DNA from 4 places in the Streptomyces sp. NPDC107559 genome. Region 4 is predicted to be linked to each of the others. Evidence: riboswitches for the same ligand, from Rfam matches in the RefSeq annotation. Region 4 holds a riboswitch; each other region holds the start of a gene.
The links. Region 4 has a riboswitch for cyclic di-AMP ahead of ACZ7OY_RS27020 (C40 family peptidase). Riboswitches for the same ligand answer to the same signal wherever they lie in the genome.

Region 1 (2,193 bases), on a different contig from region 4:
TCCGCCGACCCCTCCGCCCTGCCTTCCGGCACGGCCTCCACCGCCGCGCCCTCCGCGAGCGCGACGGACAAGACGGACAATAGTGCGGATACCGCCACGAGTGGCGCTCAAGGCGACGATTCCTCCGCAGGCGATGCAGAGGTGGACAATTCCGCCAACTCCCGGCAGGCCATCGGCGCTTCGGGCCTGGTCGACACGGGTGACCTGACCGGCACCGGCCGCCACCGTGGCGCCAGCGCCGACGAGGACACGTCCTCCGTCGACGCCGACCTGTCCTTCATCGGCCGGCACGCCTCGACCGCCTACGGTTCCTGACCCGCTCGCCGGGGTGGTCCGCCACCCCCGGACCGGCCCTCCGCATTCCCGCGACGGACGGCGCCTGCTCCGCATGGTGAGCAGGAGGCGAGTGGTGCCGGCCGGGACCGTGTCTTCCCCGGTCAGGCCGGGGAGGCACCTGTCTAAACGGGCGTAAAGCGGCGAGAGTTGACGTCCCGTTTCACCGCTAAATGTCCGTTTTGGTGAAACTGTGGGATGAGTCTCAGAAGCCCTGATCGTCTTTGGAAATAACCGGATCGCCTGCCTACGGTCGAGACCGCTCGCCACAGCGGGCACCGGCCGCCGCAACGCCGAATCCTGCCAGCGGCTGCCCGGGAACATTCGTCGCGTCAAGCGCCGTCGGCAGGAGCGGGGGACCCAAGGTAAGCGCCGGGCCCAGCGGTTGAAGCTGGTGCCGGCTCGGGGTGAAGCCGCGTCCCGTGAGGGGCGTGGCCGGGCAACTCAACCGGCCCGAACCCGACAGCTCACCTCGCAGGCGTCGGTGAGGGGATCCACCATGCTGTTTTCCGGTAAGGGCACGCACCGCCGCCCGTCCAAGGCCACCCGCATCGCCGCGCTCGCCGGTGTCGCCGGTGTCGCCATCGCCGCCCCGCTGTTCGCGGCCGGCAACGCCTCCGCCGCCACCGCCGCCGAGTGGGACACCGTCGCCCAGTGCGAGTCCGGCGGCAACTGGGCCATCAACACCGGCAACGGCTACTACGGCGGTGTCCAGTTCTCCGCCTCCACCTGGGCTGCGTACGGCGGCAAGCAGTACGCCTCGCAGGCCAACCTGGCCACCAAGGCCCAGCAGATCACCATCGCCGAGAAGGTCCTCGCCTCCCAGGGCAAGGGTGCCTGGCCGGTCTGCGGCAAGGGTCTGTCCCGCACCCCCTACGCCGCTGCCGCCCCCGCGCCGAGCACCGCCACCCGCTCGACCGAGACGCAGACCGCCTCCCGCTCCGCCGAGCGCCCGGCCGTCGCGCAGACCGTCACCACCCCGGCCGGCCAGAAGGTCGCCAAGGGTGACGGCGAGTACAAGGTCGTCAAGGGTGACACGCTCAGCAGCATCGCCCAGAAGCACCAGGTCAAGGGTGGCTGGCAGGCGCTGTTCAAGCTGAACAAGGGTGTCGTCGCCAACGCCGACGTCATCTACCCGGGCCAGCAGCTGCACCTGAAGTGACAGCGCGCTCGTAGCTGAACCACGGCGGCCTCCCAGCCGTGTCCTTCATTGTGGAGGCCACGTGAGGGCCGCCCCCCGTCCCCACGGGCTCCCCGTCCCGGTGCGTTCTTCCCCCGTACGCACCGGGACGGGGTTTTTTGTCGAACCGGCTTTGTTCCGTTCGGAAACAATTTACTCTCGGTTCCGTCCATGACGCGGTCAACGACCGGTTGATCGCCCCGGGACGGTTAGGCTCAGTCCCGCGCGGCCACCACAGGCCTGCGCATCACCACCGGGCTCTCCGGCCCGGCGTAGCTTGCGTCACATCCCAGAAGGAGATGCTCGTGCCGTCCATCGACGTCGTCGTAGCCCGGGAAATCCTGGACTCCCGAGGCAACCCCACGGTCGAGGTCGAGGTCGGCCTCGACGACGGCAGCACGGGTCGTGCCGCCGTCCCGTCCGGCGCCTCCACCGGTGCCTTCGAGGCCATCGAGCTCCGTGACGGTGACCCCAACCGTTACCAGGGCAAGGGTGTCGAGAAGGCCGTCCTCGCCGTCATCGAGCAGATCGGTCCGGAGCTCGTCGGCTACGACGCCACCGAGCAGCGCCTGATCGACCAGGCGATGTTCGACCTGGACGCCACCGACAACAAGGGCTCGCTCGGCGCGAACGCCATCCTCGGCGTCTCCCTCGCCGTCGCGCACGCCGCCTCCGAGGCG
Region 2 (2,193 bases), on a different contig from region 4:
GGTGGCGGCCCCGCTGTACTCCTTCCTCGGCACCGCCGTCACGGGTGTGGCCGCCGTGGCCGGCGCGTACGCCGTGCACGCCCGGTCCGCCCGGGTCCCGGACGCCGACGCGGTCACCGAGATCGTCACCGTGGCCACGGTCGCCGTGATGGCCGCGGTCATCAACCGTGTCGTGCGCCGCGGCGACCAGCGCCTCGCCAGCGCCCGCGGGATCGCCGAGGCCGCCCAGCGCGCGGTGCTGCCCGAGCCCGCCGCCCGGATCGGCGGGTACGACGTCGCCGCCCGCTACGAGGCCGCCCAGGCCGACGCCTTCATCGGCGGCGACCTCTACGCCGTGCAGGACACCCCGCGCGGCGTACGGCTGGTCGTCGGGGACGTACGGGGCAAGGGCATGGGCGCGGTGTCGGCGGTGGCCGTGGTCATCGGGGCCTTCCGGGAGGCCGCCGAGCAGGAGGCGACCCTGGAGGCGGTCGCGCAGCGGCTGGAGCGGGCGCTGGCGCGCGAGGGCACCCGGCGCGACGGGCCCGACGCCTTCGAGGGCTTCACCACCGCCGTACTCGCCGAACTTCCGCACGGGGACGAGACGGTACGGATCCTCAACCGCGGGCACCCGCCGCCGCTGCTGCTGCACCCGGACGGCACCGTGCACCCCCTGCCCGCCACCGAGCCGGCTCTGCCGCTCGGCATGGGCGAGTTGGGCAGCCGGCCCGACCGCGCGGAGGAGACCCGGTTCCCCAGGGGTGCCACCCTGCTCCTGTACACCGACGGCGCCTCCGAGGCGCGCGACACCCAAGGCCGGTTCTACGACCCGGAGGAGCGGCTCGCCGGCCGCTCCTTCCACGACCCCGAGGAGTTGCTCGCCGCTCTCGCGCGGGATGTGCACCGGCACTGCGGGGGAGGTCTGACGGACGATATGGCCCTGCTCGCCGTCCGACGACCCTGACCGGGCTTTCGTCACATGGAGTGATCGCGCGACCCCCCTGCGCATAACATCTGAGTCACCATCAAAACCCCGGTGACTCCTGAGGCGTCGCCCCGAGCCTCGCACAAGGGTCAACTCGCCCGATTTCCGCCGGTCATCGCCTTAAGTCCTGGCCAAAAATGTTATTGATCAAGTGGAACGGCTTGGAATCCGGCCCTCGCGCCCATTAACGTTCGATAACGCAGCGCGGTCGTCCCAGCCGTCACAAGGCGGCTCCGTGCGCACGCGCCGAATCCCGCAAGGGAACCGGGGAACCAACACCCTGGGGTGAATCGCACGGCCACCACTGTCAGTGACATCAGTGACAGGCGGTATACGCGCGTAGGAGACCTTCCTGCTCCGAACCCGTCAGCTAACCCGGTAGGCGAGAAGGAAGGAAGGAGCACGCCCACGTGGCGTCCAACCCGCCTGCCCCAGAGGCCCCGTTCGTGCCGAGCCAGCCCAGCACCGAAGCCTTCGGCTTCGACAGCTACCGCGCCGACGAGGGTCCGTGGGAGGAGTGGAATCCCACCGCGGAGACCGTTCGCCCCCCGCGTGGCAAGCATCGCGTCGCCAAGCAGCGTGGCGGGGGACTCGCCCGCAGCTCCACCGTCCTGGGCGTCGGTGTCATAGCCGCCGTCGCCGGCGGCGGAATGGCCAGCGCCAACACCGGCAAGCCTCCGGTCTCCATCTCCATGCCCGACCTTCCCTCCGTCGGCTCCCTGCTGTCGGACGAGAAGCCCGCCGACACCACGCAGGACGTCGCGACCCCGCTCAGCGGCATAGGCGTGACCAACGCCGAAACCGCCCAGGGCACCACCGACGCCGGTGAGGCGCTGCGCAGCCGGATCATGGCCCAGGCCGAGCAGCAGCAGACCCAGGTCGAGGCCAAGGCCGCCGCCGCTGCCGAGAAGGCCGCCGCCGACGCGGCCGCCAAGGCGGAGCAGGAGGCCAAGGACAAGGCCGAAGCCGCCAAGAAGAAGGCGGAGGAGGAGGCCGCGAAGAAGGCCGAGGCCGAGCGCCTGGCCGAGCTCGCCAAGCAGTACACGCTGCCGACCTCCTCGTACACGATCACCTCGACCTTCGGCGAGGCCGGCTCCATGTGGTCCTCCGGGTACCACACGGGCCTCGACTTCGCCGCGCCCACCGGAACGCTCATCAAGGCGATCCACAGCGGCACGATCACCGAGGCGGGCTGGGCCGGCTCCTACGGCTACCGCACGATCCTCACC
Region 3 (2,193 bases), on a different contig from region 4:
CAAGGAGCTGTTCCCCGAGGCCTCGCGCATGTCGCGCCCCCGTCAGGGCACCGAGGAGACGGTCACGAAGATCGACTCCGCCGGTGTGCGCGCCTTCTACGACCGGCATGTCCGCCCCGCCACCGCCACCGCCGTGATCGTCGGCGACCTCGCGGGCATCGACCTGGACGAGCTGCTCGGCGACACCCTGGGGGCCTGGAAGGGCTCCTCGGCCGAGCCCCGCCCGGTGCCGCCGGTGAGCGCCGACGACACCGGCCGCGTCGTCATCGTCGACCGCCCCGGCGCGGTCCAGACGCAGCTGCTGATCGGCCGCACCGGCGCCGACCGGCACGACCGTGTCTGGCCCGCGCAGGTGCTCGGCACGTACTGCCTCGGCGGCACCCTCACCTCCCGGCTGGACCGCGTCCTGCGGGAGGAGAAGGGCTACACCTACGGCGTGCGCGCGTTCGGCCAGGTGCTCCGGTCGGCGCCGGACGGCACGGGCGCCGCGATGCTCGCCATCAGCGGCTCCGTGGACACCCCGAACACCGGTCCCGCCCTGGCGGACCTGTGGACCGTGCTGCGCACGCTCGCCGGGGAGGGGCTGACCGACGCGGAGCGCGACGTCGCCGTGCAGAACCTCGTCGGGGTGGCGCCGCTGAAGTACGAGACCGCGGCGGCCGTGGCGGCCACGCTGGCCGACCAGGTCGAGCAGTACCTGCCCGACGACTACCAGGCGACGCTCTACCAGCAGCTCGCCGCGACCGGCACGGTGGAGGCCACCGCCGCGGCCGTGAGCGCCTTCCCGGTGGACCGTCTGGTGACGATCCTCGTGGGCGACGCGGCACAGATCAAGGAGCCCGTCGAGGCGCTCGGCATCGGTGAGGTCACCGTCGTGCCCGCCGAGTAGGGCACGCGCGCGGCAGGGGCCCCGGTGACATGTCGGTCGCCGGGGCCCCTGCCCGTTCCAGGATGTCCGAATTATGGGAGAGGCGCCCTGTCTGCTCTGTGGCGTGCGCTACAAATACCGCGATCCGTTTGATGATCCAAAGACCGCGCCCGTACGGTCACTTGGACTGTTCGTCGGGCAGTGCGCCGCAACCGCGGCAGCGGACAGTCATCGCCGAGTCCCCGTACGGCGCGAGCCAGGGGAGCCGGGGACCCATTGCAGTCCCTGGGGTGAATCGGACGCCCGCGCGCATCGCGAGGGGGTCCGTAGGAGACCTTCCTGCTCCGAACCCGTCAGCTAACCCGGTAGGCGAGAGGGAAGGAAAGGACCAGCCCCTTACATGGCGTTCACGGGCGTTTCCGGCAAGCACCGTCGTCCCAGCCGGATGAAGCGCACCAGTGCGCACGCGGCCGGTATCGCAGCTCTCGCCACCACCGGCGTCGTCGGCAGCCTCGCGGCCCCCGCGCTCGCCGCCGAGAACTCCGTCGAGCAGACGGGCCTCACCCCGGTCGTCACCCTCGGCGACCAGGCCGCCGAGCAGGTCGACGCACAGGCTGCCGCCCAGCAGCAGGCAGCCGCCGAGCAGCTGGCCGAGGAGATCGCCCACGCGAAGGCCGCAGCGCGGGCCGCGGCCGCCCGAAAGGCCGAGGAGCGCGCCGCCCGCGAGGCCGAGCGCAAGCGTCTCAACACGTTCGTGTCGCCGATCACCGGCTCCTACGTCTCCACCGGCTACCTCGCCAGCAGCTCGCTGTGGTCCTCCGGCAGCCACACCGGCATCGACTTCCATGCCTCCACCGGCACCACGGTCCACGCGGTCGGCTACGGCACCGTGGTGGACGCCGGCTGGGGCGGGGCCTACGGCAACCAGATCGTCATCAAGATGGACGACGGCACGTACACCCAGTACGGCCACCTGTCGTCCATCGGTGTCTCGGTGGGCCAGCGGGTCGTCACCGGCCAGCAGATCGGCCTCTCCGGCGCGACCGGCAACGTCACCGGACCGCACCTGCACTTCGAGGCCCGTACGACCGCCGAGTACGGCTCGGACATCGACCCGGTCGCCTACCTCCGCAGCCACGAGGTGAACGTCTGACACCCGCCCGCGGGCGGCCGTCCGGCGACGGACCGCGCGACCTACCGAAGCCCCGGCTCATCGAGCCGGGGCTTTCGGCGTTTCCGGCCCCGTTCTGTCCAAAAAATATCCCTGGATTCCGGCCGCCCGTCGGAAATTACGTCCGATTGCAATAGAGTCGCTGAACACATGT
Region 4 (2,193 bases):
CAGCGGGTCCTGCTCCGGGACCGGCCAGCGCGGTGCGGCGGCCGGTGCGCTCTCCGGGGCCGGTGGAGCGGTACGCAGGGCGACCTGCCGGGTCAGCAGCCTCCGGGCCTGGGTGAGCTTCTCCTGGTTCTGCCCCTTGGCCGACCGCCGCGCGATCTGCCGTGCCGCGGTGTCAGCCACAGGCGTGGCCGCAGGCACGGGTGCGGGCGTGACCGCGAGAGCAGGCGTCACCGTGGGTGCGGCCGCGGGCGGTCCGGCCGGGAGCGCGGAAGGGGCGGCGGGCAGAGCCGGGAAGGCGTCCCGTGGGCGCTCCGGCGCGGCCGGGAGCGCGGCGATGGGCGCGACGGGCCCGGCGGTGAGCTCCGGGGCGCGCCGGGCGGGAGCCTCAAGTTCGGGGCGAGGGGCCGGAATGGCGGCCGGGAGCTCCGGCGCGGGCGCCGGTGCGGGACGGGCCGACGGGGCGGGCATCCGGTCGGCGGGCAGCACGGCCGCGACGATCGGGCCCACGTTGGCGCGCGCTCCGTCGAACCACTTCCGGGCGACGGCGTCGAGGGCGGGGTCGGACGGCTTGCGCTGGGCGGGACGCGCCGGGCGGCCGGTCCTGCGGTCGCCGACCGACATCGCGCGGGTGGCGTTGTAGGTCCCCGAGTCGGTCTCCGCGCGGTCGTAGAGGGTGTTGATCCGCTGCCGGATCTCCTCGCCGCTGACCGCGTCCGACATACCGGGGAGGCCGAGACCTTCGGGGCGCTTGTCGCGTCCTGGCGCCATCGGCGACGTACTCCTTCCGTGCTCCGCCTACCGAGTTAGCTGTCGGGTTCGGGCGGAGGTTCCGGAAGGCGTGCCCTACGGCCCTTGCCCCGCAGGGCGGTTGGGCCGATTCACCCCAAAGGATCGGTTGGGTCCCCGGCTCCGGCGGCCGCAGTGGTTCACCGGACTCGGCGGAGGCAGCGCGGCCCGGCGGGATTCGCCGGAGGAACCGAGCGGCCTGGCGCCAACTTAGCTAATTTGTGCGGCTCGTGTGAAGGTTGAAGTGCGGTATGTCCGATACGTATTGTGACCTTCATTTCCCTCCGTCGCGCTCCGGGCCGGAGGCGAGAGGGGTGGGGGTGGGGCGGCGGCCGTCGCGCTCCGCGCCCTGTTGGCTCGATCGCTTCGCTCGCTTCGATCGGTGCACGTGAATCGATTGTCGTGACGATCGATTCCGTCGTCGAATCTTGAATCGGCATACGATTCAGTCGTACGCTCTGTGTGCTCATCCGCCGTCGCTCTACGAGGTAGTCATGGACCGCACCCGCCTTCAGCACCTCCTGGCCCGCGAGAGCGCCGAGGCCGACCGTCGCAACCCCCGCTCTAAGACCGCCTACGCGCGGTCCGAGCATCTCTTCGGCCGGGTGCCGATGACCTGGATGAACAAGACCGCCGGTGCCTTCCCGCGCTATCTGGACACCGCGCGCGGCGCCAGGGTGACCGACATCGACGGACACGAGTACATCGACTTCTGCCTCGGCGACACCGGCGCGATGGCCGGCCACTCGCCGGCGGTGGTGGCCGAAGCCGTCCGGCACCGTTTCGCCGAGCTGGGCGGCGCGACCGCGATGCTGCCCACCGAGGACGCCGAATGGGTCGGCGCGGAGCTGACCCGCCGCTTCGGGCTCACCCGGTGGAGCTTCTCGCTGACGGCGACGGACGCCAACCGCTGGGCCATCCGGCTCGCCCGCGCCGTCACCGGCCGCTCCAAGATCCTCGTGAACGGCTACAGCTACCACGGCAGCGTCGACGAGTCGCTCATCGTCGTCGGGCCCGACGGCCTGGGCGCCGCTCGGCCCGGAAACGTCGGTGCACCCTGCGACGTCACGCTGACCAGCAGGGTCGCCGAGTTCAACGATCTGGAGCGGCTGGAGCGCGAACTCGCCCACGGCGACGTCGCCGCCGTCCTGATGGAGCCCGCGCTGACCAACATCGGCATCGTGCTCCCCGAACCCGGCTACCTGGCCGGGGTCCGCGCCCTGACCCGGCAGTACGGCACCCTCCTCATCAACGACGAGACGCACACCTTCTCCGCCGGTCCGGGCGGCTGCACCGCGGCCTGGGACCTGGAACCGGACGTCCTGACCATCGGCAAGGCGATCGGCGGCGGCATCCCCGCGGGCGCCTACGGCCTCTCCGCCGACCTGGCCGACCGGCTGCTGTCCC

Region 1: linked by a shared signal. The riboswitch ahead of ACZ7OY_RS16755 (transglycosylase family protein) and the one ahead of ACZ7OY_RS27020 (C40 family peptidase) in region 4 are both predicted to bind cyclic di-AMP.
Region 2: linked by a shared signal. The riboswitch ahead of ACZ7OY_RS14430 (M23 family metallopeptidase) and the one ahead of ACZ7OY_RS27020 (C40 family peptidase) in region 4 are both predicted to bind cyclic di-AMP.
Region 3: linked by a shared signal. The riboswitch ahead of ACZ7OY_RS10970 (M23 family metallopeptidase) and the one ahead of ACZ7OY_RS27020 (C40 family peptidase) in region 4 are both predicted to bind cyclic di-AMP.

What each region holds. Positions count from the first base shown of each region.
Region 1 is NZ_JBVKBD010000004.1:482,998-485,190, forward strand. Features, by position in the region: gene ACZ7OY_RS16750 (transglycosylase family protein) at 1-315, shown strand, start outside; cyclic di-AMP (ydaO/yuaA leader) riboswitch at 661-829, shown strand; gene ACZ7OY_RS16755 (transglycosylase family protein) at 833-1,495, shown strand; gene eno (phosphopyruvate hydratase) at 1,813-2,193, shown strand, end outside.
Region 2 is NZ_JBVKBD010000003.1:653,214-655,406, forward strand. Features, by position in the region: gene ACZ7OY_RS14425 (PP2C family protein-serine/threonine phosphatase) at 1-943, shown strand, start outside; cyclic di-AMP (ydaO/yuaA leader) riboswitch at 1,199-1,364, shown strand; gene ACZ7OY_RS14430 (M23 family metallopeptidase) at 1,375-2,193, shown strand, end outside.
Region 3 is NZ_JBVKBD010000002.1:1,032,025-1,034,217, reverse strand. Features, by position in the region: gene ACZ7OY_RS10975 (M16 family metallopeptidase) at 1-889, shown strand, start outside; cyclic di-AMP (ydaO/yuaA leader) riboswitch at 1,091-1,255, shown strand; gene ACZ7OY_RS10970 (M23 family metallopeptidase) at 1,269-2,021, shown strand.
Region 4 is NZ_JBVKBD010000010.1:1,921-4,113, reverse strand. Features, by position in the region: gene ACZ7OY_RS27020 (C40 family peptidase) at 1-768, opposite strand, end outside; cyclic di-AMP (ydaO/yuaA leader) riboswitch at 777-951, opposite strand; gene ACZ7OY_RS27015 (transaminase) at 1,281-2,193, shown strand, end outside.